DNA from 3 places in the Peribacillus sp. BM1 genome. Region 2 is predicted to be linked to each of the others. Evidence: riboswitches for the same ligand, from Rfam matches in the RefSeq annotation. Region 2 holds a riboswitch; each other region holds the start of a gene.
The links. A riboswitch is a leader RNA that binds a small molecule or an ion and turns the genes downstream of it on or off. The one in region 2 is predicted to bind lysine.
Positions count from the first base shown of each region.

Region 1: linked by a shared signal. The riboswitch ahead of AC1MGI_RS02675 (amino acid permease) and the one ahead of AC1MGI_RS19980 (aspartate kinase) in region 2 are both predicted to bind lysine.
Region 3: linked by a shared signal. The riboswitch ahead of AC1MGI_RS08515 (cysteine hydrolase family protein) and the one ahead of AC1MGI_RS19980 (aspartate kinase) in region 2 are both predicted to bind lysine.

Region 1 covers NZ_CM155259.1:524,781-536,548, forward strand. The annotation lists gene AC1MGI_RS02645 (3-hydroxyacyl-CoA dehydrogenase/enoyl-CoA hydratase family protein) at 1-788, opposite strand, end outside; gene AC1MGI_RS02650 (YuzL family protein) at 1,040-1,171, shown strand; gene AC1MGI_RS02655 (hypothetical protein) at 1,384-1,662, shown strand; gene AC1MGI_RS02660 (spore coat protein) at 1,744-2,022, shown strand; gene AC1MGI_RS02665 (YusU family protein) at 2,098-2,352, opposite strand; gene AC1MGI_RS02670 (FtsW/RodA/SpoVE family cell cycle protein) at 2,471-3,655, opposite strand; lysine riboswitch at 4,255-4,433, shown strand; gene AC1MGI_RS02675 (amino acid permease) at 4,646-6,103, shown strand; gene AC1MGI_RS02680 (YhcN/YlaJ family sporulation lipoprotein) at 6,256-6,810, opposite strand; gene ltaS (lipoteichoic acid synthase) at 7,331-9,322, opposite strand; gene AC1MGI_RS02690 (antibiotic biosynthesis monooxygenase family protein) at 10,328-10,660, opposite strand; gene AC1MGI_RS02695 (siderophore ABC transporter substrate-binding protein) at 10,743-11,768, opposite strand, start outside.
Region 2 covers NZ_CM155259.1:4,180,334-4,192,101, reverse strand. The annotation lists gene AC1MGI_RS20015 (AMP-binding protein) at 1-1,691, shown strand, start outside; gene AC1MGI_RS20010 (TetR/AcrR family transcriptional regulator) at 1,965-2,552, shown strand; gene AC1MGI_RS20005 (enoyl-CoA hydratase) at 2,640-3,413, shown strand; gene AC1MGI_RS20000 (electron transfer flavoprotein subunit beta/FixA family protein) at 3,524-4,297, shown strand; gene AC1MGI_RS19995 (electron transfer flavoprotein subunit alpha/FixB family protein) at 4,424-5,401, shown strand; gene trxA (thioredoxin) at 5,765-6,079, shown strand; gene uvrC (excinuclease ABC subunit UvrC) at 6,169-7,941, shown strand; lysine riboswitch at 8,145-8,323, shown strand; gene AC1MGI_RS19980 (aspartate kinase) at 8,417-9,649, shown strand; gene AC1MGI_RS19975 (YslB family protein) at 9,765-10,220, opposite strand; gene AC1MGI_RS19970 (succinate dehydrogenase cytochrome b558 subunit) at 10,543-11,151, shown strand; gene sdhA (succinate dehydrogenase flavoprotein subunit) at 11,214-11,768, shown strand, end outside.
Region 3 covers NZ_CM155259.1:1,761,386-1,770,545, reverse strand. The annotation lists gene AC1MGI_RS08520 (APC family permease) at 311-1,669, opposite strand; gene AC1MGI_RS08515 (cysteine hydrolase family protein) at 1,686-2,402, opposite strand; lysine riboswitch at 2,709-2,893, opposite strand; gene AC1MGI_RS08510 (ATP-binding cassette domain-containing protein) at 3,194-6,364, opposite strand; gene AC1MGI_RS08505 (hypothetical protein) at 7,207-7,368, opposite strand; gene AC1MGI_RS08500 (ECF transporter S component) at 7,900-8,433, shown strand; gene AC1MGI_RS08495 (MFS transporter) at 8,656-9,160, opposite strand, start outside.

The DNA.
Region 1 (11,768 bases), 740 kb from region 2:
TTCTCTTTACCATCCACCTGGTCATAAACATTTTTTGCTACATGAGCAAATGTGTCTAACCCCACAACATCAAGTGTGCGAAACGTTGCACTTTTTGGTCTGCCAATCATTGGTCCTGTGATGGAGTCTACTTCACCGATACTGTAACCGCCTTTTAACATTTCTTGTACAGTTACGAGTAAACCATATGTTCCAATTCTATTAGCAATGAAATTGGGTGTATCTTTCGCTTCAACAACCCCTTTTCCAAGGACATCTTCACCAAACTGTTTCATAAATAAGAGTACCTTTGGATCAGTCAATTTTGTTGGAATAATTTCAAGTAGCTTTAAATAACGTGGTGGGTTAAAGAAGTGAGTGCCTAGAAAGTGCTTTTGAAAGTCTGACGAACGCCCATCCGCCATAGCTTCGATCGAAATGCCTGATGTATTGGAGCTAATGATACTACCTTGCTTTCTATATTGATCCACTTTTACGAAAATGTCTTTTTTCACTTGCAGGTTTTCAACAACAACTTCAATCACCCAATCCACTTCAGCAAGCTTTTCTAAGTCATCTTCAAAGTTACCTGCTTCGATCAATGCAAGTTTGCTTTTTGAAGTAAGCGGTGCGGGCTTTTGTTTTAATAGCTTTTGAATAGACGTTTGGCTGATTCGATTTCTCACCGCTTTATCTTTAAGTGACATTCCTTGTTTCTTTTCATCCTCTGTAAGCTCCCTGGGAACGATATCTAAAAGATAAGTTGGAATTCCTACGTTAGCAAGGTGTGCGGCAATCCCTGAGCCCATAACCCCTGACCCTAGAACAGCAGCCCTTCTGATTTGTCGCACCAAATTCAATCCCCCTTATTCAAATGTCTTGAATGAATACTCATTCATTTTTTCGTTAAAATAAGCGACCTCTCTCCTACTTTAAATATAGAATATTTCAGAAAATTGCGCAATCTTTAATGGCTAAAAACGTCATTTTTTCATTCAACAAATGGTGACATATTATTTCTCTAACCACAAAGAATAACGAGGTAGGAGGTGATTCGCAAATGGTCAAGCGTAAAGATAATCCATCAAAGGCAGCAGTAAGTGCGGCGAGCGTGAAAGGAAACGCAGGTCCTGGCGTTGAAGGACATGGACAAAACAAAGTGAACAGTACAAACAATCAATTTAAAAAATAAAGTGAAACGTCCATCCGTTTCATCCTCCACCGAGGGCAGTTACGTTTTACAGGCTGTTTATTTCCTTCCTATTTTTTCTTGATTCTTTTGCAAAATGGAGTTTTGGGATTAAAGCCTGTGAAACCGGGGTAAATTCGTTATTCTCCATGGTATGTAACGCTCGTAACAACGGTATTCTTTAGAAAAAACATCATTTTAAGGAGGTGGATATGATGCAACAAAATATCCAAGGAAACCAACCACAAAGTAATGTACCTGTTGGAACTATGAAACAGCCACCCAAAATGGTTTCAACGAAAGATAGCCTTTATTTAAAAGATATGCTGTCCTGGAATTTACTTGCTATGAAGAAAGCTCATTTCTTCGCCGCTCAATGCCAAGATCAACAAGTCGTGCAAGCCTTGAATAAATATGGCCTAATGCATCAGCGCCATTATAATACCATCCTTACACATCTTGATCCAGCCAAACAAAGTCAACAGCTCCAATAATCATGATGAAAGGAGATATGCAAATTGGCCAATCAAAATAAAGTACAAAACCCTGAAGCTCCCATTCCAAAGACACCGCAAATGAATGAACGTGATTTCGTTAATGATATGCTAAGTACAGAAAAGTATTTAAAAAGTTCTTATGGAGTGGCATTGAATGAATTGAGCAATCAGACTCTGTATCAGGATATTCAATCCATCTATACTGAAGTCGAGACAGCGCAAAGAGAGCTCTATTACTTAATGTTCGAAAAAGGCTGGTATACTCTTGAAACAGAAGACCCTCAAAAAGTCGGTCAAGCCTACCAACAATTCAGTGGCTATAAGAACCAATTCCCTTATGATGCTGGAATACAATAAAGTGAAACTTCAATTAATAGGGGTCTTACTTCCTGTTAATGCAGGATAACATTTATACAGAACAAAAGGAGAAGGCTAAGCCTTCTCCTTTTGTTCTCGATAGTCGTCGTTCAGTTTTTTTATTTCCTGAATCAGCTTAACCATTTCTTGCTTTGCCTCTGGATAAGTTGAATTCCAATGCTTAGCAAGGGCAGGCATCGATTTAGCAATATACGAATAAAGTGCCCAGTACCGGACTTTTTCCTGAAGTTCAAGATCACTTTCTCCAGTAAGAAGTTCCGTATATTTCTCAATCAAACCATCAAATTGCTCAGTAAATTGATCGTTCATATCAATACTCCTTTGCAAGTGACTTTATCCTGGTTTAACAGGCTGTAATCCCCCACTGATGGAAGTTTCACTTTATGTTTTTTCGAGTCCTCGTTGGTGCCTAACGCTTGCGTTCCTCTTATTTATCGGTAGAAAACATGTATTTCTTATAATGATATCGAATACTAAAAATTAAACCCATCGCCAACATATTCCCCATTAACGAGCTTCCACCATAGCTAATGAAAGGAAGCGGAATACCTGTAATCGGCAAAACGCCAATCGTCATGCCAATATTTTGAAATACATGGAATGTAATCATACTAATTACCCCCACACAAATATACGTATAGAAGTTATTCTTCGTATCCATTCCGGATTTCGTAATGTGATAGATCAGCAAGAAAAACAAACTAACGACAATACTGGACCCAAGAAAACCAAATTCTTCGCCAATCACACTAAAGATGAAATCAGAATGACTTTCCGGTAAATACACTTCTCTAGCACCGATTCCACCTTCTAATGCTTTCCCTGTCGTTTGGCCTGATCCGATCGCAAGCAGCGACTTCGTTAATTGATACCCTGTTGAACTGGCGTAATTATAAGGATCTAACCAAGAATAAATCCGTCCAAATTGATATTGCTTAACTCCTAGGTATTTTACTAAAACATCAGGTTGCCAAAGAACGAAATAAAATATCGTTCCTGCAACGGCTGCCCCGCCTGCAAAAATGGGGGTTAGTATCTTCCATGAAACACCTGAAACAAAAATGACGCCAACTAAAATCGCAATTAAAACAAGAGATGTTCCTAAGTCAGGTTGTAGCATAACTAACATAATCGGCGGCATCGTTACAAGACCTAATTTCAACAACAGCCAGAAATCCGTTTTAAGCGTCTTTATTAGATTTTTTTCATGATGAGTGGTCGCCACATTGGCAAGTGCTACAATCAAAAACGTCTTCATGAATTCAGAAGGCTGAATCGAACCTAATTTCGGAATGATAAACCAACTCTTGGCTCCATTTCTCTCTGGAACTAACGAATCTGGAGCGATCACTAGCAAGACAAGTAAAAGAAGCCCAAAACCATAAGCATACCAAGTTATTTTCTTTAATTGATCTGAATCAAAGGTAATGATGGTTGCAACAATGCCTACACCAACCGCGTACCAAAACACTTGTTGTATTAAAAAGTTATTTACATACTGCCCAGATGTCTGCGCGCTGTATATCGCAATACAGCTCGTAATAAACAGAAGAAATAGTATAAAAGCTAAGGTATAATCAATTCTGGATGAAACTTTATTTTTTGATTCCATATAACTCTCCCCTAAGAAGGATTAAGGGAACTATGATCCATAGCATCTTTTTGAGAAAATAATCCCTTTCGTACATCTATCCATTATACTGTAAACAGACAAAATCACAACTATATCGTATATTGGATATTCCCCCACGAAGTCCCAACTTATCATCTTTCTGCGCTAAGTCGCCTTCTCCTCATGTAGATGGTTACAAGTCCCTGACTTGGCGAAAATAGAAAAGCCAATCCAAAGATCACACCCACAACACTGACCATTCATCCTGCTATCGAAGCATCTAGCATCACTGCTGTGTAATGGCCCATTAATAAATAGTAAAAGAAAACGACCGGGATTCCTATCGCGCAAGCCAATCCAGAATCAAATGCCTTGTTCTTTACAAAAAAAATCGTCGTTACAAGTGCGAATTCGAAATGGAAGTTAAACTAAAAAACCTGTAAACATAATGGTCCAAGTTTTCTCTTTGTTTGCTCCAATATATTGGGTCTTTTCATCTATTCTTGTCTAATTATTACTTCCCTTTCAAAATTAAGCATTGCTTGTCCATCTGAAATATACTATACTACAATCATATTTAATTAAATATTCCCATTCACCGATGGGATAGAGGCTGCAACTTATAATAGTAAAGCGGACGAGATTCAATGAAATTGATGACTCCGTTTGAAAGGATAAATTGCCGAAGTTTGGATAAATCATTGACTATCCAGGCTGGCGATGTTTCCGAACAGGAACATCACTGTCACGTTTAGTAACGTGGAGGGCTATCTTCGGAAGGATTTAACGGACTTATCAAACAGCCGTCGATCTTTTTCGACTGCTGTTTTTTTATTTGTCTAAAATACGATGTAACCTTCCATTTGAGCATCTGATCCCAACTAAAACGATGAAAAAGGTTCAGGTACTCAAATTGTATCACCTTATGAAGGTGGCGGTGCGGAGCTGATTTTTGCGAAGCCCCGCCCCTTTTCCACAGAAAAGGAGTGTATAATATCATTGGCGAATTCATCCAAAGCATCTAACCCTACTCAATTAAAGAGAACTCTTAAAGCACGCCATCTTATGATGATTTCTCTTGGAGGATCAATCGGAACTGGGATATTTTTAGCAAGTGGCGGCGCTATTTCTACTGCTGGTCCAGGTGGAGCGCTGCTCGCCTATGCGGCTGTTGGAATCATGGTTTATTTCTTAATGACAAGTCTTGCCGAGATGGCAGCCTACATGCCAGTAGCTGGTTCATTCAGAGTGTACGCCACGAATTTTGTTGATCCAGCATTTGGTTTTGCTATTGGCTGGAACTATTGGTATAACTGGGCAATTACGATTGCCGCGGAGCTTGCTGCAGTTGTACTTATTATGAAATTTTGGTTTCCAGAAAGTCCTTCAGTTATGTGGAGCGCACTGGCACTTGTGATTATGTTCGGCTTCAACTATTTGTCTGTTAAAGGCTTTGGAGAAGCGGAGTTTTGGTTTGCACTGATTAAAGTTGTAACAGTCATCATCTTTATTATTACTGGATTTTTAATGATTTTTGGCATAATGGGCGGAGAATCAATCGGCTTTACAAACTTCACAATCGAGGATGCACCTTTTAATGGCGGATTCTTTGCCATTCTAGGAATCTTCATGGCAGCGGGTTTCTCCTTTCAAGGGACGGAATTACTCGGCGTAGCTGCTGGAGAAAGCGAAGAGCCGGAAAAAAATATTCCAAAAGCAATTAGCACTGTATTTTGGCGAATCCTTCTTTTTTACATTTTATCTATTTTTGTCATTGGGATGATTCTTCCATACACAGATGAACGATTATTAAGTGATGCGATTTCTGTAAGTCCATTCACACTCGTTTTTGAACGCGCAGGATTTGCCTTCGCTGCATCCGTCATGAACGCCATCATTTTAACATCCGTCTTGTCTGCAGGTAACTCAGGCATGTATGCTTCTACTCGTATGCTTTGGGATTTAGCACGCGATGGTAAAGCACCCAAATTCTTAGGGAAATTGGATAAAAGAGGTGTGCCGGTCAATGCTTTAATCGCCACCACTTTAGTTGGATCACTAGCTTTCTTAACGACTTTCTTCGGCGATGGTGCCGTTTATATTTGGTTGTTAAACGCGTCAGGGATGGCTGGTTTTGTTACTTGGCTCGGGATTGCCATCAGCCATTACCGCTTCCGCAGGGCCTATATCGCACAAGGACACGACATAAAGGATCTTCCATATCGAGCAAAGTGGTTCCCACTCGGTCCATTATTAGCACTGTTTCTGTGTATTTTCATTATACTAGGTCAAAACTACCAAGCCTTTACGGGAGGCGGGGTCGATTGGAACGGAGTACTTGTTTCTTATATCGGTTTACCTCTTTTCTTAATCGTTTGGCTCGTCTATAAAGTTAAAAACAAAACAAAATTAATCCCTTTAAAAGACTGTGATTTTGAAAAAAAGTAAGAAAAGAAATCCAAAAGGGTCGGACTTCACACTATTGATGTGAGGTCTGACCCTTTTTTGTATGGGACAACTTCTTGTCCTATAAGTCAAGGTATTTAATATGCTTACATCACTTCATAAGCAGGTGAATGATGCCAGCTGCCTTATAAACATCAGTGTGCAGACGGGAAAACACGTTTCATCGTTTCAGTGAACTCATCGGCAAATCCTGCAATTGGATGACCATTCCTCACATCAGTCGAATACCCTTGCATACGATTAATGAAGTCAGGGTTTGAAGACACGTACACGTTTTCAATCGTTCCATCAGCTGCCCTTACTTTGTCGGCAATTTTCTCCTCTACATTCTTCGCTAGCTCATTGCTTCCTTTGTCCGATAAATCAGCTGCAACATAGGCACTGTTTCCCATCACCATTACTGTAGAATGTTTCACTTCTTTTAGCTTATCGACTTCAGCAGAAAGGTTGTTTCCCTCTCTAATATCGTTATTATTTGTGACATTCCTTGTGTTATAGTTGACATTATTTCTTACATTTTGGACTTCATTCGGAAACCTGGCTCTGTCATAATTTACGTCTGTCGGATTATTTACGTCTGTCGGCCGATTCACACCTATTTTCTCACTACCCTGATTAGTATTGTTGGCTGTACATCCTCCAACAAATAATGTTGCTATTATTCCACCCGCGATGATTGCGTTCTTCATATCCATCACTCCTTTTTCGTTATTACAAATTTAGTGTTCGTCAGAGAAGATGAAATATGTAAGAACCCGAACAAATCACCTGCAACAATTTTTTCCATGTGAAATACTGGTCCTGTTACCTGCATCGGCTTACTTTTTAACCAATTACGATCCGGAAAACAAATTTTCGTGCTAGATTTACCTAATTATGTGCCAGAATGGAGGGTTTACGCGCCAGAACTAACGCTTTTCGAGCGGGATTTATGATTTACGTGCCAGTGCCAAATTTTCATTTATTTGCATACAAAACCTAAAATGACGTTAAATGGCCACCAGTTACTTTGGAAGGATCCCTCATTAAAAACGCTACATTCACCTAATCACATTGGTGGCGGTGCGGAGCCGTAATTTTGGCGGTTTCTCGATAAAATGAGTATACCTACTAAAAGAGTGGCTATATTAGTAAGTCGTGAAGCCTTGTACCCATGTCCTTCACACAAAAAAACAGGCAAGAAGAGTATTATTCTTCCTGCCTGTTCCTTTATTCTCCAGATGTTTCTTGAGTAGATGTTTCCACTGTATTTTCCACCGGAGTTTCTTTATCTTCTTCATTATTATAATTATAGTCAGAAGGTTTAATTGGTGTGAATCCCTTAGGTGTATAGAAGCGTAATAAATCTCCATTCACAACCTTATCGGAGTACTGAAGTAGTTTTTGCGCAAGTTGTTTATCCGCAGCAATCTCTTCCGTTTCTTCGATTAATTCCCCTGTATTCGTATCATAGTATTTTCCTTTGAGAGAAGTTACAGATGGTGTAATAAAATCTCCATTTCGGAATGGAATCAATTCGTGATGATCTTTAGACAATAAATCTGTACCAAATTGAACATTCTCTTTCGTTTCTACACCTAGTAAATGCATAAGTGTCGGCATTAAGTCAATTTGTCCGCCATACGTATGATTGACTCCACCCTTGACACCTGGTGCATGAATCAGTAAAGGCACACGTTGTAGTTGTGCGTTTTCGAATTCCCCAACTTCAGTTCCAAGTACTTGAGACATAGCTCTCATATGGTTTTCTGAGATTCCATAATGGTCACCGTACATCACGATTACGGAATTATCATATAAGCCGGATTCCTTTAAATAGGTAAAGAACTCTTTAAGTGCTTCATCCGCATATCTGGCCGTTTGGAAGTAATTATCAACTGACTTATCACCCGTTGTATGAGGTGCGATTGTTGTTAAGTCTTGGTTTATCGAATACGGGAAATGGTGTGACACCGTTATAAACTTCGAATAAAATGGCTGTGGCAATTTATCAAGCATCGGGATTGACTCTTGAAAGAAAGGCTTATCCATCAAGCCATAGCTCATTGTATCTTCTACATTCATATCGTAATAGCTTGCATCGTAAAAGCGATTAAACCCAAGCGCTTTATAAATTTTATCGCGGTTCCAGAAAGTCTTATAGTTACCATGAAAAACAGCAGACGTATACCCTTCTTGACCTAAAATAGCTGGTGCAGCTTGGTACGTATTTTGATCATGTGTCGTGAATGCTGAACCTTGTGGTAAACCGTACAATGAATTTTCAAGCATAAACTCGGCATCAGATGTTTTACCTTGACCAACCTGATGGAAGAAATTATCAAAATACATAAAGTCTGTGCTATGCGCTAATGAATTTAAGAATGGTGTAACTTCCTCTCCATTAAGCTTGTAATCAATAAGGAAATTCTGCATCGATTCCAAATGAAGATAAATCACATTCTTACCCTTTGAAGCACCGAAATATTCTGGGTTTGGCTCAGCATACATCGCTTTTGTAAAATTGACAATCTCAGCAATGTCTGTGCTGTTTGCCGTTGCACGCTGTGCATATGTTCTCGTATTTTGTACTGCGTCATATACCATGTAATTGTACATGCCTAAATATTTAACAATATAGTTACGGTCAAATGTTCTAGTAAGTAGTTGCGGACGGTCTTTTTCCGCTAACGCAAGGTTTACTGAGAAAATAGCAAGTCCAGCAAGGAAGACCATTGCAACCGTACGACGTTTCATTTTAATTTCACTTGGTTTGATTGCTTTAGAATAATACAATACGATCAGGATGATTGTATCCAAGAAATACAAAATATCATACGGGTTGAATAATGCCATTACACTCGGACCTAAGTCACCAAAATTTGATGCTTGAGTAAGTGTTGGTAAAGTAATGAAGTCCGTAAAAGAACGGTAATAAACGATATTAGAGAATAAGACGGCTGATAAAATGAAATTTAACCGAATCACCCATTTATATGTCTTTTTCCCCTTGGCCAACAATGCTATTCCAAAGAATAGGATCGCTGAACTAATCGGGTTAATGAGTAGTAGAAACGATTGAAGTTTGTTATCAATCCCTAAATTAAATTCCACCTGATAGCCAATATATGTTTTAATCCAAAATAATGTAACTGCTATTATGAAGAAACTAAGAAGTTTAGTTTGTAAAATGCTTTGACCCTTTTTAAGAAAATTTTTCATGTTTCACCTCTATTAATCTAGTAATCTGAGCCTTAACCGATGATGCAGATTCTGATTATTTATCTTGATAAGTAAATGACATTTTGAGCATAGAATACATAGTATCACTTTCATTCAATAAGTCAAGATTAGTTGAGTGATTATCCTTTTATTCCCATTCACATTCTATTGTAAAGAAATTGTAACAATTCAGTATAGACAATGAAAGGTGCTAAATACTCATTATCATATGAACACGATCCGAAAAAAATAACAAATTAATGCTGATTGCCAACGCCACAAATACTACTATAACGGACTTTCACTTGAACTTCCATTAAATATCACTTTTTTTCATTTCCATATTTCCCAAGTACAAATGCAGTCTCATTCCATCCCTATTTCACTGCGGTTCCAGATGCTTTTACACTGCCTTTACAAAGTTCCGAATGAAAAGTAAATAAACTCAGCATCTAACAGAATGAAAAATGTAACAGTATTCCTGATTTGAATCCTTTTATTATATCACAACCCCATTATTTTTTCCACTAAATTACAAACGTTAAACAAGACTCAAGTACTTATTTAGGAACTTTGATTAAAATCGGCTGTTTCCTATAGCAAACGTCGAAATCTGCACAATCTATGCTAAACCGACAAGTATATGATGAGGGTAATCTCGATTAGAAGTTGGTTTCTTGTGGGGGGTGGTGCTGTTTACGCTTGATATGGACAGGCAAATTGAGGATTCCGCTTAAAAACTTCGTCCTGTTCCCTTTGTATCAAAAAAAGTCCTGTTCACAACAAAAAAATAAACTAAGTTTGTCTTACGTGCAAAGGACCAGACCCCGCAGCTACTATAAAGGATTAGGTGCGTTAAACTAACGCTTTATCCTTTATAGGCTACGGGGCCGGTCCCTTTAAGACATTCTTAGTTTTTGTTTTTTAGAATTATTTAAGACCTTCAACAATTTCATTCACCATTTCCTGAATGGATTCAAGTCCACCGCCTGATAGGTCTGGTACTTATTCTACTACAGTGTAGTTACCGTGCTCCATATTAATAATATAGTCTGGTTTTGGTGGTTTACCACCATGTTGTTTAATCTTCTCTTTGTGACCAGCAATATGCTCCGGACTCTTTTCCCAAGCTTTCCAAGCCTCTTCAGACTCCCAGCGGATAATCATAATTACTTCTTCTTCCCCACGACGTATATTTTTTACAAGTAGCTCACGGCTAATAAAACCTTCTCTTTGTTCCACTAATGATGGGCCTTGGCCGGGTTTCTTTTTAAAACGTTCTAATATCTTTTCTGAATTTCCTTCAGTAATTGTCCACTTACGAATTTGAACAAACATCTGTCTTCCCCCTTAATTATAGTAAAGGCTGTCCCATTTAATGGACAGCCTGCTCTTTTGAAGTCAAATATTTATGTTAATCTTATTTTAACTCGTCTAAGATTTCTTGAATTTTTTCCATTTCAGTTGGTACGCCACCACTTGCGAAGTACCAGTTACCACCATAAAGGTAAACAATTTTGCCTTCTTTGTAAGCACGAGTTTGTTTAATAATGTCGTTTTCAACATCTGCTTTAAGCGCGTCATTGTCTTCAGCGTTGCGGTCAATAACTAATAATACTTCTGGGTCAACTGATAAAATTGACTCATAACTGAAATCAGAACCATGTGAACTAGACTTAATATCTTCAGTTGCTGGTTTGAATCCAAAATCATTATATACATAAGCGAAACGAGAATCTGGACCATTATCGAAACCAGACATTTTCTTCTCATTGTACATAGCTACTAATGCATTTTCATAACCAGCAGCTTTTTCTTGAAGTTCTGCAACTTTTGCATCTAGATCTGCATTTAAAGTTTTAGCTTCTTCTTCTTTACCGAAAATTTGTCCTGCGAGTTCTGCACCTTCTTTAATACCGTTAATATAATTTTCGTTATCAGATCCAATGAATATTACGTTTGGAGTAACTTCTTTTAATTGATCATACATAGGAGCTTGACGACCAGAAATGAAAATTACATCTGGATCAAGTGATGCTACTAATTCGAAATCGATTTCTTTTAAAGTACCTAAGTCTGCATATTCGTCAGAAGAATATTTTTCTTTTAAGTCTGCTGGTAGATTTGATTTAGGAAGACCGACAACGCCCTCCACTCCTAAAGCGTCAAGATTATCTAAGAAACCAAAGTCTAAAGTAACAATACGTTCTGGCATTTCTTCTAAAGTAACATCTTCAAACACCGTTTTTGTTCCTGCTTCTTTATCTTCTCTTTCACCAGTTAAAGATGCAACTGTCATTGGGAATGCAGAAGTTTCAGTAGCTTTTTCTGTTCCTTCAGTTGTCTTTTCTGTATTAGTTTCAGGTGTATCTGTTTTTGCTTCTTCATTTGATCCACATGCTGCTAAAACTAAAGATAGTAAAGTTGTTACAGCTAAAATTTGCCA
Region 2 (11,768 bases):
AGCCATGGCAAGATATGTATCCAGCTACTATTCCTACGTCACTTGAATACACAGAAAAACCACTGCACTCATTTTTAAAACAATCCGCAGAAGAATTCTCCGATAAGATAGCCATTCACTTTGAAGGAAAAGAGATGACGTATAAGGAACTTTATGAATCAGCTCTTAAATTTTCCGCATACCTACAAGATATTGGGCTCGAAAAGGGAGAGCGGGTGGCCATTATGCTACCAAATAGTCCGCAAGTTGTTATTGGTTTCTTTGGAACGCTTATGGCTGGTGGGGTCGTTGTTCAAACGAACCCGCTTTATACGGAACGAGAGCTTGAGTATCATCTAAACGATTCTGGAGCGACATTTATTTTAACACTGGACATTCTCTTCCCTCGAGTTTCGTCCATTGCCAAAAGAACCGATCTTAAACACATCGTTATAACCACCATCAAAGATTATTTGCCCTTCCCGAAAAATCTTATCTATCCATTTATTCAGAAAAAACAATACGGACTCGTTGTTAAAGTCGAGCATAGCGGCAACCATCATTTATTAAAAGAAATTATGAAAACAAGCGTACCGCAAGAATCAGCCGTAGAAACGGATTTCGAAAATGACATCGCATTATTGCAATATACAGGTGGCACAACTGGCTTTCCGAAGGGAGTCATGTTGACGCATAAAAACTTACTAGCGAACACGGAGATGTGTAAAGCATGGTTGTACAAAGGGGGGCGAGGGAAAGAAAAGGTTCTCGGCATTATCCCATTTTTCCATGTGTATGGGATGACCACAGTCATGCTTTTGTCCGTTGTACAAGGCTATCAAATGATTTTAATGCCCAATTTTAATGCTGAAAAAACGCTCAAAACGATTCACAAAGAAAAGCCGACCACGTTTCCTGGAGCACCCACCATTTATATTGGCTTGTTGAACCATCCTGATATCGGAAAGTATGATTTATCTTCGATTGATGCATGTATTAGTGGATCGGCTGCTTTGCCCGTAGAAATCCAAGAGCAGTTCGAACGGGTCACAGGTGGAAAATTAGTAGAAGGCTATGGCTTATCAGAAGCTTCACCTGTTACACATGCCAATCTAATCTGGGATGAACCCCGTGTTAAAGGGAGCATTGGATTGCCATGGCCGGATACAGATGCTGCGATTCTTTCTTTGGAAACAGGAGAGCCTGTGCCAGTAGGGGAAATCGGTGAAATTTCCATTAAAGGTCCTCAAGTGATGAAAGGCTATTGGAACCGACCAGAAGAAACAGAAGCAACATTCAGAAATGGTTGGCTTCTTACAGGCGATCTTGGATATATGGATGAAAAGGGTTATTTTTATGTAGTTGACCGGAAAAAAGATGTCATTATTGCTGGTGGCTTTAATATTTATCCGCGTGAAATTGAAGAAGTGTTATATGAGCATGAAGATATTCAAGAACTTGTTGTCGCAGGTGTCCCTGATCCATATCGTGGTGAAACCGTGAAGGCTTATATCGTCTTGAAAGAAGGAGCTTCGGTTACGGATGAGGAGTTAGATGAATTCGCAAGAAAATATCTCGCGGCATACAAAGTACCACGCGTATATGAAATCCGCAAAGAACTACCAAAAACAGCAGTAGGAAAAATTTTGCGTCGGGCTCTTATTGAAGAAGAAAAGAAGAAATGGAGTGAAGATGAACATAAGAAAGCCTAATGATTGGCTTCTGTTTAGCCAATGACACAAGTGCAAATATGAATGAAAAATCGAGTGGTCTGACCTCGTACTCAATAATCAGTGTGCAGTGTTTCGTACACTTATCTTATACTGTATTTAGTTGTTGCGGGGTCTGTCCTTTTTCAGTGACAAAAGTAACAGCATGAAGCGGCGTTTGAATGAATATTTCTCCTTGACAGGTAGGGTCATTCACTCTACTATGAAAATATGAATGAATATTCATTCATATCTGAAATGATAAGGAGAAGTTCAGTGAACCGAAATAGACCAAAGTATAAACAAATCATAGATGCTGCTGTTGTTGTAATTGCACAGAATGGCTATCATCAAGCACAAGTTTCAAAAATTGCCAAACAAGCAGGTGTTGCTGACGGTACAATCTACCTTTATTTTAAAAACAAAGAAGACATTTTAATTTCATTATTCTATGAAAAAATGGGTTATTTTGTGGAACAAATTGAAGAGGAAATAAAGGAAACGATGAGTGCGGCGGAGAAATTACTTGTAATGATCAGAAAACATTTTCAAATTCTTGCAAGTGATGCGAACTTGGCCATTGTCACCCAGCTTGAATTACGGCAGTCCAATCTTGAACTCCGAGAGAGGATTAATGATGTGCTACGAGACTATTTACAGATCGTAGACACGATTATCATTGAAGGAAAAGAGAACGGTGAGTTTCTTTCAAATTTGGATGTCAGACTAACAAGGCAGATGATTTTTGGAACAATTGATGAAATGGCTACAACTTGGGTAATGAACGATCAAAAGTATTCCTTGCCAGATCTTGCAGAATCGGTCCATCAACTATTACTTGGCGGTTGTGGCTCTAAAAAGTAGAATTCTTTCGTTTAATAAGAAGCTCGGCACCATACATTTCTATAAGTTTTTTACATAATTATTTATACGTTTAAGGAGGGAATGATCATGGCATTTTTAAACCATTCTATCGAAAATCATGTTGCTCTCGTTACGATTCAAAGAGCTCCTGCGAACGCACTTTCTTCAAGTCTCATCCAGGAAATTTCACAGCTGTTTGATGAGCTGGTAACGAATCAAGCAGTTCGTTGCGTACTGATCTACGGAGAAGGAAGGTTTTTCTCTGCGGGTGCTGATATAAAAGAGTTTACAAGTGTAAGTAGTGGTGAAGCCTTCACGAAACTTTCCAGAAATGGCCAAGAAGTATTTGAGAAAATTGAACGATATCCAAAACCGGTTATTGCTGCTATTCATGGTGCAGCTCTTGGGGGAGGTTTGGAGCTAGCGATGGCTTGTCATATTCGTTTAGTGACAGAAAATTCAAGAATCGGCTTACCAGAGCTACAGCTTGGACTTGTACCTGGCTTTGGTGGCACCCAGCGTCTAACCCGTTATGTGGGAGTTGCAAAGGCTGCTGAAATGCTGTTTACGAGTGAACCGATTACGGGTATTGAGGCTGTTCAATACGGGTTGGCAAACCATGCTTATTCAGATGAAGAGCTTTTGCCTAAAGCGAAGGAATTGGCAGAGAAAGTTGCGCAGAAAAGCCCACTCGCATTGAAAGCGGCGATTGACCTTTTAAACGATGCCAAGCCAGAGAGTTTTTATAAAGGCATTGAAAACGAAGCGAAAAGCTTTGGTAAGATATTTGTTTCTGAAGATGCCAAAGAAGGAATCAGTGCTTTTATTGAAAAAAGAGAGGCTGTTTTTAAAGGCAAGTAATGAAACTTTTCTAATCGGACTTGTTCAAAAAGGCGGATAAAAAATGGGCCGATCTTTTTGAACAACGTCTAAAATAGTCTTAATTTTTAAAAAAATCAGGAGGGATTCCTTTGAATATTTACGTATTACTGAAAAGAACGTTTGATACAGAAGAAAAAATTACTTTAGCAAACGGCAAAATCAATGAAGACGGCGCTGAATTCATTATTAACCCGTATGATGAGTATGCGGTAGAAGAAGCGATCCAAGTGCGCGATGCACAAGGTGGAGAGGTAACAGTTGTTACTGTTGGAAACGAATTCGCTGAAAAGCAGTTGCGTACAGCACTTGCCATGGGCGCTGATAAAGCGGTTTTAATCAATATTGAAGAAGATGTAGCATATGGCGATCAATTCACAACAGCAAAAATTATTAGTGAATATTTAAAGGATAAAGATGCGGATTTAATTATCGCTGGTAATGTAGCGATTGACGGCGGCTCAGGCCAAGTTGGACCCCGAGTTGCTGAACAGTTGAACATTCCTTATATCACGACCATTACTCAGCTTAAAATTGATGGTGTAAATGTAAGCGTTACCCGTGATGTGGAAGGGGACGCAGAAATCATCGAAACGTCTTTGCCATTATTGGTTACGGCCCAGCAAGGCTTGAATGAGCCGCGTTATCCATCCCTTCCAGGTATCATGAAAGCGAAAAAGAAGCCGTTTGAAGAATTAGAATTGGATGATTTAGAACTTGAAGAAGGCGATGTAGCAGCAAAAACAAAAACGATTGAAATCTTCCTTCCACCTAAAAAAGAAGCAGGAAAAGTACTGAGTGGTGACCTGAACGAGCAAGTAAAAGAACTCGTACAACTCCTGCGCTCAGAAGCGAAAGTGATTTAGTTTTTAACAGCAAATCAAAACGACGATCCCGATTCAAGCAATAAAGTGAAACTTCCATCAGTGGGGTTTGTTTTCCACTACCGGATAGTTAAACCAGGATAAATGACTTACAGGAGGTTTTTTTAAATGGCTAGAAAAGTCCTTGTATTAGGTGAAGTACGTGAAGGATCTTTGAGAAATGTATCATTTGAAGCAATCGGCGCAGCTAATTTGGTAGCAGATGGCGGTGAGGTAATCGGCGTTTTAGTAGGAGAAAACATACAAACGTTAGGAAATAAATTTATTCAATATGGTGCGGACCGCGTCATTACAGTAGAAGATGCAAAACTTGCTCAATATACGTCTGATGGGTATGCACAAGCAGTTCTTGCAGTCATTGCTGCGGAAAATCCGGAAGGAATTATTTTCGGTCATACAGCTCTTGGCAAAGACCTTGCGCCCAGAATTGCCGGGAAACTGAATTCAGGGCTTATTTCTGATGTCACATCCATTGAAGAAGCAGGCGGAAATCTAGTCTTCACTCGTCCGATCTATTCAGGCAAAGCGTTCGAGAAGAAAATTGTAACAGATGGAGTCATCTTTGCAACGATTCGTCCGAATAACATCGAGCCGTTAGCGAAGGATGAAAGTCGAACCGGTGATGTTTCTTCTCTTCATGTGGAGATTAAAGACCTTCGTGCTATTATCAAAGATGTAGTAAGAAAAGCAACAGACGGAGTGGATCTTTCAGAAGCGAAAGTAGTCATTGCCGGTGGACGGGGAGTAAAAAGTGAAGAAGGTTTCACGCCATTGAAGGAACTTGCTCAAGTTCTTGGCGGAGCTGTCGGTGCTTCCCGAGGTGCATGTGATGCAGACTATTGTGATTATTCCCTTCAAATTGGGCAAACAGGGAAAGTGGTCACACCTGATCTTTATATCGCATGCGGTATCTCTGGGGCGATCCAACATTTAGCGGGCATGTCCAACTCTAAAGTGATCGTCGCGATCAACAAAGACCCTGAAGCAAACATCTTCAAGATTGCTGATTACGGTATTGTCGGCGATTTATTTGAAGTCGTTCCATTACTTATTGAAGAATGTAAGAAACTTAAACTAAACGTCTAAAGGGTCTGACCCTTCCGTTGAAAGACATTTGCTCATCAAGCAGATGTCTTGATTTTTGCAATCAGATGATGCTATTTTAAGAATTAATCCCGCATTAACGGGCAGTAAAAACCATCTCAAGGCTTAGGTGAATAGAAGACGCATACGTGGGGATAACTGCCCGTAAATGCCCGATTGGTTCAACTAACAATCGGTGGGGATGAAGAAAACTCCCCACTGATTGAAGTTTCACTTTATACGAATCATATTGCGAATAGATACGTAAGTTAAGGGTATCTTAGCAATGAAGCAAAATAATAGTAAGCATCCCATTATCAATGGTATACTGGTTTTAGAAATATAGTTTATTAGGAGGCATATATTATGGCAATTGTACACTCGACTGACCAAACATTTACAACAGATACAAACGAAGGTTTAGTTCTTGCCGATTTCTGGGCACCGTGGTGCGGACCTTGTAAAATGATTGCTCCAGTTCTTGAAGAACTTGATGGCGAAATTGGTGACAAAGTGAAAATCGTTAAAGTGGATGTAGACGAAAACCAAGAAACTGCTGGTAAATTCGGCGTAATGAGCATCCCAACTTTAATCGTGTTAAAAGATGGAGAAGTTGTTGACAAAGTGGTTGGCTTCCAACCGAAAGAAGCATTATCAGAACTTCTTGCAAAACACGCTTAATTCTTTTATATTTAAGAAACTTCAAGTCTATGGCTTGGAGTTTTTTCTTTTATACACTTTATGTAGATTGATTGGTTGGGAGGTTGAACATGAATCAGCGAATTAAGGACAAGCTTGCCCTGCTTCCTGATCATCCCGGCTGTTACTTGATGAAAGATCGCCAGGGAACGATTATTTATGTCGGTAAAGCCAAGGTACTGAAAAATCGAGTTCGCTCGTATTTTACTGGCTCGCATGACGGAAAAACGCTTAGACTCGTCAATGAAATTGAAGACTTTGAATATATCGTTACATCATCAAATATTGAAGCACTCATTTTAGAATTAAACTTAATCAAGAAACATGATCCGAAATATAATATTATGCTGAAGGACGATAAAACGTATCCGTTCATCAAGCTGACGAATGAGCGTCATCCGCGCTTAATCATCACCAGAAAAGTGAAAAAAGATAATGGTAAATATTTCGGTCCCTATCCGAATGTCATCGCGGCTAATGAAACGAAAAAGCTCCTTGACCGCATTTATCCGCTTAGAAAGTGTAATACATTGCCTGATCGCGTGTGCTTATACTATCATCTTGGTCAATGTCTCGCACCATGTGTGAAAGAAGTGCCACAGGAAACATACAAAACGATGATGGGTGAAATTACGCGATTTTTAAATGGTGGCTATCAAGAAATTAAAAATGAGTTGTCTGATAAAATGCATGAGGCAGCTGAAGAACTTGATTTTGAACGGGCAAAGGAATATCGAGATCAAATCGCCCATATTGTCGTTACGATGGAAAAGCAAAAAATGATGTCCAATGATTATACAGATCGTGACGTTTTTGGTTTTGCGTATGATAAAGGCTGGATGTGTGTACAAGTATTCTTTGTTCGTCAAGGTAAATTGATTGAACGTGACGTCTCGTTGTTTCCGATATACGATGAACCTGATCAAGAATTGCTAACATATCTGGGGCAATTTTATTCAAAGGCAAATCATTTCAAACCAAAAGAAATTTTTCTACCTGAATCAGTAGATGCACAATTAGCGGAGCAATTATTACAGGTTAAAATTCTTACTCCGAAAATTGGACAAAAGAAAGAATTACTCAATCTTGCTAATAAAAATGCTAGCATTGCGCTGGGAGAAAAATTTGCTTTAATTGACCGGGATGAGGATCGCACGATTAAAGCAGTGGAGAGGCTTGGAGAACAGCTCGGCATTTATACACCGCACAGAATTGAAGCTTTCGATAATTCAAATATTCAAGGAACAAATCCTGTTTCTGCGCTCGTTGTCTTTATCGACGGAAAACCTGAAAAACGAGAATATCGTAAATACAAGATTAAAACGGTTAAAGGACCAGACGATTACGAATCAATGCGTGAGGTAGTTCGTCGCCGCTACTCGAGAGTGTTGAAAGAAGGACTTCCGCTTCCAGATTTAATCATTATTGATGGCGGTAAAGGGCATGTTGAAGCAGTTCGCGATATTTTAGAAAATGAACTCGGTCTAGAAGTCCCGCTCTCAGGCCTTGTAAAAGATGAAAAGCATCGTACATCTGAACTGATGATTGGCAATCCACTTGAGATTATCCCGCTTAACCATAGGAGTCAGGAGTTTTATTTGCTACAACGGATTCAAGATGAGGTGCATCGTTTTGCCATCACTTTTCACCGCCAGCTGCGAGGTAAAAATGCTTTTCAATCTTTGCTTGATGAAATTGAAGGCATCGGCGAGAAACGAAAAAAACTACTTCTAAAACATTTTGGCTCAGTAAAGAAAATGCGTGAAGCAACGGTAGAAGAAGTTCAAGCGGTAGGCATTCCACGATCTGTCGCTCAAGAGCTTGTCAATAAATTGCAAGAATGATCTTGCTGTTCAAAATGGGGTATGCTATACTACAGTTAATTTTTAAAAGTAATGTACGTCTTTAATAAATTTAACTGTCTAGCTACAGCTCCTAGCCCGTCTGAGGTCATAAGGAAACCATCTGATGGAGAGAAAATCGCTCTCCATACAGCTTGTTTGCCTTATGCTCTGCCTGAGGCTGAACAAGGTGCTTATGCTTTTCGTGTGTTGATAGAGGTGCGGGTTTCATTAGTAAAGACTTGGAGAAGGATGAGCTTCTGTGAAAAGTCTTGAAAGGGGAAGTCGCCGAAGCGATCAAGTCTCATAGCTTGATTTTGCTGGTCTGACATTGAATAAATGGCAGATTGTCAGAACAATTTTGTTCTGGAGGGCTATCTCACTGTGATATTCGTATGTATTTACGTTACCACAGCAATGAGATAATTCTCATTGCTTTTTTTGTTTGCAAAAAAACAGCTGGAAAGGGTGTCACAAAGTGGGATTAATCGTGCAGAAATTTGGCGGTACATCAGTAGGAAATATTGAAAAAATAAAGCATGTAGCAACTAGGGTAATAGAAGAAGCGGCTCTTGGGAATGAGGTTGTTGTCGTTGTATCGGCAATGGGCAAAACGACCGACGAGCTCGTTAGAATGGCGAATGAAATCAGTAACACTCCGAGCAAACGGGAAATGGATATGCTGTTATCAACTGGAGAACAGGTCACGATTTCATTTCTTACGATGGCTTTACAAGAACTTGGGTATGACGCGGTTTCTTTTACCGGTTGGCAAGCTGGGATTAAAGCTGAATCGATTCATGGGAATGCAAGAATTTTGGATATTGATACGAATCGGGTCAAAGAACAGCTTTCTGTAGGGAAAATCGTTGTTGTAGCGGGCTTCCAAGGAGTGGATGCGAGCGGTGAAATCATGACATTGGGCCGAGGTGGATCCGATACGACCGCTGTTGCATTAGCGGCAGCTTTAAAAGCAGAACGCTGTGACATTTATACAGATGTTACAGGTGTGTTCACAACAGATCCTCGTTTTGTTAAATCAGCAAGGAAATTACAAGCGATTTCCTATGATGAAATGCTTGAATTGGCGAATCTTGGGGCAGGGGTTCTTCACCCACGTGCAGTAGAGTTTGCGAAGAATTATGGAATACCGCTAGTCGTTCGCTCAAGTATAGAACAGGAACAAGGAACAATCATTGAGGAGGAAGTAACGATGGAAGAGAATTTAATTGTTAGAGGGATTGCATTTGAAGACAGTATTACACGGGTAACCATTTTTGGACTGACTGGAAGGTTAACTTCTTTATCTACCATTTTCACAACCCTTGCCGAGCAGCACTTAAATGTAGACATTATTATCCAAAGCATTACGGATACTGGTACGACGAATCTAACATTCTCGATTAAAGAGGATGACGTAAGTGACGTGTTAACGGTTTTAGAAAGTAATAAAAAAGAATTACAGTTTGAAAGAATTGAAACGGAAAGTAATTTAGCGAAAGTGAGCATCGTCGGTTCGGGAATGGTTTCTAATCCGGGTGTTGCAGCGAAAATGTTTGCGATTCTTGCAGATGCAGGCATCCAAGTGAAAATGGTCAGCACATCTGAAATCAAAGTTTCTACGGTTATCCCAGACAAAGATATGGTTCAGGCTGTTGAAACATTGCATGTGGAATTTCAACTTGATGAAAGAACGGCAGTCAAAGCGTAAAAAATGAGTAGAGGATCGTTAAACCTATGCAAAGCATGGCTAAACGATCCTCTTTATCTACTTATCCCATATTAACGGAAAGTCAATCCCCCCACTTATGGAAGTTTCACTTTATCTACTCAATCGGGTCTTTTAAATCTAATTTTACGAATATCGTAGCTCTGCGGGCGCGACGTTTCGTTTCTTCGGCGCCTTCTGCTGTGAATTTTTTTTGCAAGCTGATTTGTTCAGCAAGAAATCCAGTCTCAAGTTGAAAGTGACATGCGGTGTTCAAATCAAACCGTCTTTCAACCATTATCCCAGTTAATGTCATTTCGATTTCGTCTTTGGATTGCTTGACCAATGTTAAGTCCCCCCAGCCGGCACTAGAGAAAAAGTTAATGATTTCATCTATGTTGTGAAGCGGAAATTTCCTTGCCAACTGTTTTCCAGCCCAGTATAGAACATGGGGAGAATCTTTGCCTAAAATATCATTTAATAGTATTTCTCTAATTAACTCGTAGCCAAAAATCGGGATATGCATTTCAGTGTTGTCAGATAATTCTTGCAGAGCCTGAGCTTCTTTTTCCATTGTATTCCCCACTTTCTATACAACTATTATATACGTTTTGTGAGTTGAAGCATTAATTTTTATAGGAAAATCTAAAATTAAATTGTTGGATAAATGGTGGCTTATGGGATTTTACTTAGGTGAATAAGGTAAAAAACTAGTAAAATATTTCTATTTTGAAAAAAGAAATCTTGTATCCGTTTTCTTGACGCAATTATCAGACAGGGGTAAAATGGACATGTCAGAAGATTGTTAAATAGTTTCATACATTTAGAAAATGCAGGGGTAAGGGAGAATTGATTTTATCTTTGCGAGGGTTTCACAAATTAAGGGGGGGCACTTTGTGGCGCAAAATCGAGAGTTTGGGAATCGTAAGCTTCATTCACTTCTTGGGGTAGTTCCAATTGGACTGTTTTTAATCTTCCATTTAACAGTCAACTATATGGCAACTAAAGGAGCGGATACCTTCAATGCAGCGGTACATTTAATTGAATTCACGCCAATCAAGATTGTCGTTGAATTTGTTGTCATTTATTTACCGTTGATTTTCCATGCTGTTTATGGGATTTACATCGCTTTTACAGCTAAAAACAACTTGGGAAGATTTAACTTTTTCCGTAACTGGATGTTCTTTTTACAAAGGGTATCAGGAATTATAACGTTAATCTTTCTTATTTGGCATGTGTATACGACAAGAATTCAAGCCGCACTTGGCGCTGAAGTGAACTTTGACATGATGGCAACGATTTTTTCAAGCCCATTCATGATTGTTTTTTACATTGTAGGGCTTCTTTCAACTGTTTTCCATTTCGCTAATGGACTTTGGTCATTCTCGGTAAGCTGGGGGTTAACTGTTTCACCTAAATCGCAAAAGATCATGACTTACATAACATTAGTTGTATTCCTAGTCCTTAGCTATATTGGGCTACGTGCAATTTTTGCTTTCGTATAAAAGGTTCGAATAAATCAGAGCAAGCTAACAAGCTTTGAACGGATATGAGGGAGTGAGCAATAATGGGTAAAGGTAAAATTATTGTCGTCGGTGGAGGTCTAGCAGGGCTAATGGCTACGATTAAAGCGGCTGAGCATGGACAACAGGTAGATCTATTCTCGTTAGTTCCTGTTAAACGTTCTCACTCTGTTTGTGCACAAGGTGGCATAAATGGAGCAGTAAATACAAAAGGTGAAGGGGACTCCCCATTGATTCACTTTGATGATACAGTTTACGGTGGCGATTTTTTAGCGAACCAGCCGCCTGTTAAAGCAATGTGTGAAGCAGCACCATCGATTATTCACATGTTCGACCGGATGGGTGTTATGTTCAACCGCACGGCTGAAGGTTTGCTAGATTTCCGTCGTTTCGGCGGTACACAGCATCACCGTACAGCATTTGCTGGGGCGACAACTGGCCAACAATTGCTTTATGCATTGGACGAACAAGTTCGCCGCTATGAGGTAGAAGGACTTGTTACGAAATATGAAGGCTGGGAATTCCTTGGGGCCGTCATTGACGACGAACAAGTGGCCCGCGGGATTGTGGGACAAGACTTGAAAACAATGGAAATCAAA
Region 3 (9,160 bases), 2.0 Mb from region 2:
TTCTATATATTTAGAATAGTTATTAAAACCGAACATGTCAACCAAAAATAGAAAACGCTTTCATTAATTATTGTCACTGTGATGCCTCGAAACATAAAGTGAAACTTCCCTCAGTGGGGGTTAGTTGAACCAATCGGGGATTTACAGGCTGTTTATCCCCCATCTATTTATTTCTTGATTCTCTCGTAAAAATTGAGGTGGGGGTATTACAGCCTGTTAAATCGGGATAAATAATGTCCCTTAATATGAGCAAAATAAAAAGGCATGAACTCAAGTAATAATACCAAGTTCATGCCATGTAAACTACCGATTACAAATCGATAAGACTCGGAGGTAGCTTTTTAAATCCTTTTGTTGTAATAAGCGCATAGACAACCCCAATTGCCAGCCATATAAAGCCTACTTTTAACGTCATTGGTGATAAATTAATAAATAAGTAGAAACAGATTAAGAAACCGAGGCCCGGAATTAATAAATAACGGATAAATTTCTTCTCTTGTTTCCGGAAATAGTAATACACAATAACAGATAGGTTAACAAACATAAAACCAGTTAAACCACCAAAGCTCATTAATTCTGCAACAAAATCGATTGATAGGAAAAGGGCTCCAGCAATACTAATGCTGCACATTAATAAAATATTGTAGATCGGTGTTTTATATTTAGGATGTAAATGTGTAAAGAATTTTTTCGGTAGAACTTCATCACGTCCCATGCTAAACATTAAACGTGAAGCACTTGCCTGACCTGTTAAACCAGCTGTTAAAGTTGAAACGATAATCGCTACTGTGTAAAGTGTTACAAGCACTGCACCACCTGCTACATTCGCAATATCAAATAAAGCCGTATCTGCTGAGCTAAAGTTATTCACATCTGGCCAGACTAACTGAGCAACATAAGCTTGCAAGATAAAAATAACCCCACCGATTAAACAAGAAAGAATGGCCGCTTTCCAAATATCATTTTTAGGATTCACCGATTCTTCCGATAAGGTTGTAATTGAGTCAAATCCTAAAAATGAGAAACATGCCATGGCTGCACCTGAAACGATGGCTGACATTACAAATGTTTCGTTATTAAAGAACGGGGTAATCGATACTAAAGCCGATGCACCATCCTCTACCATAATCGCCTTCATACAAAAAACAACGAAAATGACAACAACGATTCCCATAAATAACACTAAAATTTGGTTCGTTTTTGCTGCAACTGCAATTCCAAGAATATTTACGACAGTAATAACTCCGGCAATAATGAATACCCATACCCAATATGGAATGGACGGAATTAATGCATTGGCATAGGAAGCACCAACCATAAAGACGATTAAAGGCACTAATACATAGTCCATAAACATGGCCCAGCCGGCAAAAAAGCCTAAATGCGGATGAATCGCACGTTGTGTATACGTATACGTTGAACCGGAAACTGGGAACGCTGCAGCCATTCTGCCATAACTATATGCCGAAAACATCATCGCAACCATCGCGATTAAATACGCTAATGGCAACATACCGCCTGTCGACTGTGCTGCAAAACCATATATATAAGCAGGCGCAATGGGCGTCATAAAGGCGATGCCATAAATCACCAAATCCTTCAGTGTGAGGACACGCTTAAAATGAGGAGCTGTACTGTCTTGATTTGCATTACTTTGTCCTTGACTCATTTAAAAAGCTTCCTCTCTATTTTTGAACAACAGTACGTTGTTCAATTTCCTCTGAAATGAATTGAATGGTTTCATCTGTGCTCATCACTTGGCAATAAATTTGATTCATGATCATGATTTCTGCATCATGTAACTCTTTCGTTGCCGCTGCGCAAGCATCTTCTACTAAAATTACTTCAAAACCAGCGTCTGCTAAGCTACGTACAGTTGAGGCAACACATTGGTCTGTTACAACACCTGTACATACAACTGTTTCAATGCCCATATTACGAAGTAAAAATTCATAGTTTGTCCCACTTAAAACACTGTCTGTCGTTTTATTTACCACGATTTCATCTTCTAATGGTTTTAATTCATCTACCATTTCTGCGCCCGGATCACCGATTGGTAATAAGATATTATTCCAACCTGGACGACGTTGTACAGGGGAACGGTCACGTCCATCCTTATGATGGCAAGCAATCCGTCCGAAAGTGACTTCTAATTGATTGGCACGGAAAAAGTCTAGTAGTTTTTTATTGTTTGGAATCGCTACGTTATCAATACGATCATAGAAAGATTCCCACTTATCGAACATGCCTTTTTCTCGTGCAACTTGAGCATCCAATCCATCACGGCTAATAAATTGATTTTGCATATCCACGACTAAAAGTGCTGTTTTCGCTGGATCTAATTTCATTTTATCTTCGCCCGTCGGGATAAATTCGTAATAAAGTGTTTGCAGTTTTTCCATATTCATTTCCTCCATCTTAGCCTATACAAGCTATATTCATTTTTTCAATACAATGCATTCGTGAGCATCTGATCCTAACTTAAATGATGAAAAAGGTTCAGGTTCTAAAAACCGTATCACCTTATAAAGGTGGCGGTGCGGAGCTGATTTTTTAGAAGCCCAGCCCCGCACCGCCACCATAGAAAAAAGAGATCCCTTATATGCTAAAGGAATCTCTTAAAGGCAATAAAAAAAGACTAGATACCTTCCGAGAAAGAACCCGGAAATCGATGTAGCCATTCCAAATTCCTCACCCTTTTATCTCTTCTGAGAGATAGCACAACTTAATAAATTGGGAAACTTATTAAGACAGTCCTGTAATTATTCATTACAGACCCAGCACATAATGGCGAGAACTCATTATATACTTCGGCGACATTTCCTTCTGCATAGCTTCTTCGTCTTCTCTGACTCCACTAAGCACTAATAAATACCGCGCCTCTACCTCACAATCATAAAAAGCGAGGTGTATTGATTTACTTGATTTATTATATAATTATAAATATTACGATGTCAATATAATATTCATCTATTAACTATTACAAAATAAGTAAATTAATTAAAATACTAACAAATAAAATAATATACTAATATAACGTTTAAAAACACCAGTACAAGATATTCTTTTAACCAACAAGCTCAAGTTTTAGAATAGCAAAAAAACTCATTTGCCATTCATTATTGCAAATGAGTAATAATCACTAGCTGACATCTAGCTTTTTTTTAATATGGCTTGTATGAATCATTCTACTTTAATTGTTCTGCTCAATGCATTGGTAAACCGCCATCATATCTCTTTTATTCAACTCGCGAATACGATTAAAAATTGGAATATCACTAACAGCCTCATTTATTAAGCTCTCAGCAACAACATCACGTACTTTGCCAGTTAGCCATGTTTGCACGTCAAAATCATCGACGATTTCCTTACGCCCTTCTTCATTGATACCACTTGCATCACAACTCACACATGGTATCGATAATTTGTACACACCGTCATGAAGACCATCTTCTGAAATGACTTTCTTCCCTTTACAGAATGGGCATGGATGGTTTTTTTTAATCTTATTTATTTGGGTGACAATTTTTTTGTAACCAAATGCTTCATAAACATACGTTAGTTTTTTGTATTTTCCATTGGTGAAATACTTATCAATAATTGTTTCTCTTGTTTCGTCAATATTGGCAAAATCACAAATTGTTATCAGATTTTTACTGCTTATAGCTTCGATGTTTCCTTTAATTCTGTCCCAGAATGGTAAGACATTTTGTAATACCATTTCATAGTGGGCAAAGCTTGCCTGTTCCAGTTCAAGCATTTTCAGTGCGACTTGTGTTTCCCTAGGCAACAGGGAGACATCTTCCGTCAAGGCCATCTCGCCGCCAACAATCGATTTCATTTTTACGAGTTCTGGTAACTCACCTACCGTTTTCAAAACTTGATCAAGCGGCTGATGAATAATCTCACGAATATCTGTGTCGCCAAATTCGAGCTTTTTATGATGGCTTAGCACGGCGCCCTGACAAATCGGACAGGTAATCATCTCTTTTGACGCTTTCATATGCTCTTTAATAATCGATTTCGAAATGGACATATACATCCCAAGAATTTTATTAAAGCCATCCCATGTCCTCCGCGCTTTGCCTTTCTTATCATAGAATGACTTTTCCCAATACCCGTATAAAAAGGTATGCTTCTCTGCTTCTGTCATCTCATGATAGCTTTTACTAATATCTTGACCAAGTTCATTCTTGATCTCATCAAAAAGGAATTGCAATTTCGGATATTGATAATGTTTTAATACCTCCATCACGTCTGGATGCAATAGGCCATCCCAAAATGGTACGTTTTTGTCTTGAATGACAACATCAATATCAAATTTTCCAATCACCCGACGGCCCGAGCAGCTTGGACAATGATTGTCTTGATCATAGAAATCGAAGCTTCTTGTATCTTTATTAGTTGGATGCGCCGCCACAATATGGTTGATTAGACCGCCAATTTCATAGAGAAAACTATATTGACTATACAAATGTCTTTCAAAATCAATGGCGATGACGGGTGCAATTGTTTCAGATTCGTATTCACCATAAATCAATCGAGCCATTGATGATAAGCTTTTTAAGATGCCGCCCTTATAAAGGTTCTCTGCATTTTTAAAATAGTCAATCTGATTTTCTTCTAAATAGTGAATACCCTTTTGCTGCTTGAGTGTGGAAGAAAGATGCAATGGGTCAACTCTATCTGCACTGTTTTTTTGACGATTATAATCATCATGACTGACAACATCAAGATGTTCTACAGACGCATGCTGTCTTTTACCAAAATCAACGATAAAGTCAGAGCTTTCTAGCATGTAAGAATTATGTTCAATCATCATCATTGAGACGGATTCATCTTGTAGAATGCCCCTAATACTATCAATGAATTGGTTTAAAATATTCTGTGATAAACCTTTTGAAGGCTCGTCAAAAATAAAAAGCGTATGTGGGTTTCTCGAGTTAGCAAACAGCTCCGAAACTAAATGAACACATTGAAATTCACCAGTTGATAAGGACTGTGTTTTTCTTTCTAACGTCAAATAACCCAGTCCCAGTTTGATCAGTAAGCTCAAGCGTTTATGGGCGATGTCTTGAGTTGGTAGTTCTTCAATAATATCTTCAATTGAGCGCTGAAAAATATCATCAATATCTTCACTATACTTTGTGAGTTTCTTTTTAATATCAAGAAAAGTCGCAACGGTTGACCGACTGGTAATCGATTGGTTTCGATCTTGACCTACCATAACTAGTCTATCTTTTGGATATCGCTTCAGAAAATCTTTGGCTATACATTCATTGACAAGTGTAGATTTACCACATCCAGACTCACCCGTAACGGTTACAAGTCTATTTTTAGGAATCTGAATTTCAGCCATTTGAATATTACGGCAATATAGATCATGAAATTGATAGTATTCTGTTGGTATTGCCTGATTTCGTTCCCAATGGATTGGTTGTGGGCGTGGTGATTCTCCCACGATTTCCCCGCCATATTTCCCACTACCAGGACCAAAGAACAATTGCTCATTCGTTGTATCGAGCACTGTGTCTGAATGATCAATGAGCCAAATTTGATTTTTATAGCCTAGCTTTTTAATCTGTTCCAAAATTTGCAATAGTGTTTGGTGATCAAGCCCAACGGAGATTTCATCAATAATAATAACGGTATTTTCACTTGCTGCCATGAATTCTGCCAAGTAAAGTCGTGTTAATTCTCCACCTGACAAAGTACCCATAATACGATTTAATGTTAAGTAACCAATACTCATATTGATCATATTTTTAAGAATATGCTGTTTTGCTTCACTAATATGTAATTCTTCTGCAAGGGAAAGAATCGATTCAATGCTTAAGTTGTTGATATCGGAAATACTATGTGGTTGATCCAATAATTCTATTCTTTTTTGCTCAACTTCTGGATTATAGCGCTTGCCCTCACACTTTTTACATTCGACATTTTGGGTAGTACCGCGTCCTTTACACTTAGGACACCAGCCTAATTCATTATTAAATGAAAACACTTCTGGAGAAAGATTAAATTTCTCAGCAAGCCGCACGCGGAGGTCTTTAAAAACGCCCGTATGGGTGCCAATCGTTGAACGTGGATTGGCAGAAATGGCTGATTTTCCGAGAAACAGGACTAAAGGCATTTCTTCCATCTTGATGGCACTGAAATTGGTTTCCATGATATTAGGAAATAAATACTGATATTCAGCCTTTGGCAATAAGGAAACGAGACGCTTCTTGGATTCTTCACCAATCGTTTGGCAAAAAGTTGTTTTACCAGATCCAGACAAACCAGCAATTCCTAACGATTTATCTACTGGTAGTACTGCATCTAATTTGTTAATATTATTCGCAATTAATTGATTGATTTTCATAGTGAATGATATCCTCTCAATTCTCTCAATTTAGTTTTTCTATGTTGGCATAACGACTAATAATTATGTTGTGTTATTTCGAATCGACGTACCCATACTAATTGTAAACGAATCGATGATGTAAAGCTTGCCATTCATGCTTTCAAAGAATAAAAGAAATCTAAAGCCTTTTTTGGCCAGAGAGCCCTTTTGGTATTATTCATTTAGAAACTTAACCCATCGTAAATTTTTAAACAGGTCTACAAACCCACCTATCTTTCCATGACAGTGCTCAAAGAGGATAGCAAGCATACTATCCTCTTTGAGTACTGTTTCTATTTTCTTTAATTACCAGTTTATTAAAGAAAATAGATGGACCTATTCATTTCCAAAGAAAAAGCACGTTTTCAGTAATCTCGGACTGTCCCATTAAACATCTACAAAATGAAATATTTGAGGGACAATGTACCTGTCCCCTAGCATCTAATTATACAGAACATCAGTTCTATTTACAAATGAAATGTTCACTTAAAGCACAAAAAATCGAAACATTAGCACGCCTAAAACACGCCTGTTTCGACCTCACTACCATCCCAGCTCTGAAGAAGTGGGCTTTCTCGTTCGAAAGGTCTGTAAAATCATTAATTTGGAACTTATCAATTGTCATACCGCTCACTTTTTGTTCTATACAGATGTCAGTACCATCAATTCCGTACATCTTTCGTGTAATGGCATTCTCTAAATCTGTATCTAAAATGGTTGAAGAACGGCCCTATCAAGCAGGACGTTACTAAATGACTTTTTCATTCCATTATATTCAATTTCAACCGAAACTAGAGGCAAATGATCATCCATATAAAATTTCATACTCTTTTACGCACTCCTATATATGGCTGTTCAATTACCTTTATTTCTTCATTATTTGCGTGAAAGATATATAATTCGCGACTTTGATTTTCCGCATGTCGTTTTTTATATACTTTCCATGCTGCATTGCCGTTCTCAAAGTCACCGATCACCGACATTTCTTCAAGGACCCTTTCTTTTCCTCTTGTTTCTGATTTAATGCTTCTACTAAGACACACCGTTCTGGAAAATGCTGACGAAATTCAGACCACTTCATTCACATGCGTATCCGGTTCAATCATAATTTTCTTTTGATTCTATCATTTTTATGATGCAAAGAGTTTAGATTCCTTCTATAAACTGGCACCTAAGTTTTAAGCTAAATTGACACTTTTAAATATACCAATCCTTTGCTAAAGTTTTCAGTAAATAAACGGCATTAAAGGGAAAGGATGCTGCTATCATCGGAAACCACTTGTACAAGTATGGACTGAACTCGTTTATCATGTCCAAGTGCTCGATAACGGTATCTATGGTGAAGGTTTTATATAATTTTTCGTTCTGACTGATAGAAGGAATCCGTTGCAGTGTTGACTATCATTAAGTTACCCCTGTTGAAGACATACGCGATCTAGATTTCAAAAGAAACGGCAACCTTGCACTTCTATCCCTTAATGCCTATAAAGAAAAGATAAGAAAGGTTTATGTCTATGCAAAAAACAACGAGTTATTCAAACACACGTACTTTCGATTTAATTCAAACATCCATGTTAATTGCACTCGTATTCGTTGCCACGGTCTTGTTAAATATCAAACTACCGATCACGGCAAATGGCGGGTTAGTTCATATGGGGACAGCTATGCTTTTTATCGGATCCATCTTATTTGGTCCTAAAAAAGGCGCCATCGCTGGTGCCGTTGGGATGGGGTTATTTGACTTAATCTCTGGTTGGACATTGTGGGCACCGTTCACTATTTTAGCTCGCGGCTTGCAAGGATATATAGTTGGGAAAATCGCCTGGTCGAAAGGCCGCAACGGAAATAGTATTGGTTTCAATCTATTTGCTACTATCATTTCGGCTCCTTTTATGTTAGCTGGTTATTACATTTGTGAAGGGGTACTATTTAGTAGCTGGATTATACCAGCGGCCTCTATTCCCGGAAACATCGTTCAAAACGTTGTGGGGATCTGTGTAGCTATTCCAGTTTGTGCTGTACTGAAAAAAATTCCGCTTTTTAAATAGGTATTAAAAAGCTGGGCAATAACACAAATAATTCTTATAAACATTATTTTATAGTACATGAAAAAGGGGAAACGCTTCGTATATCAAGCATTCTCCTTCTTTTTTTCATTAAACTTCGGATTTAAATGAGATTCACTTTTGATCTTTATTTCCAATATACTTCTATTCCTACAATTTTTTCTTCCCCATTATCTTTCTTTATGGTGCATGACTCAATGTAGTTCAAGAAGCCTTTCTCTCTTTTATTGATTTTTTAATACCTTCTTTTGGAATCGTAGCTACTATAGCTAGTAAAGCTAGTCCAGCAAACATAGCATTTGTCAGCAACCCTATACTTGCAGCCACATCCATATTTCCAGCCTTTTCAACTACACTATAAACAGTAACAGATATCGCTAAACCGAATGAGCTGCCAAGTGTACTAGACATTTTATAAATACCTGCTGCCTCTCCTGCCTTTGCTGTCGGAACATTGTCTACTGCTGTATCTATAGATGGTGTCGCATAAAGGCCAAGTCCAATCCCGTACACAGTAAAACCAATAAAAACAACAACGGAATAAATCAAATTGGGTAAGATTGTTAAGGTCATTAACATAATTCCAGCTATCACTAAAAGACAAGCTAAGACCATCGGCTTTCTTGGACCACTTCGTTGTAATACTTTTTCACCAACACGAATCATCACTAACACAGCAACTAAATTGCCAATAGATAATAACCCAGAT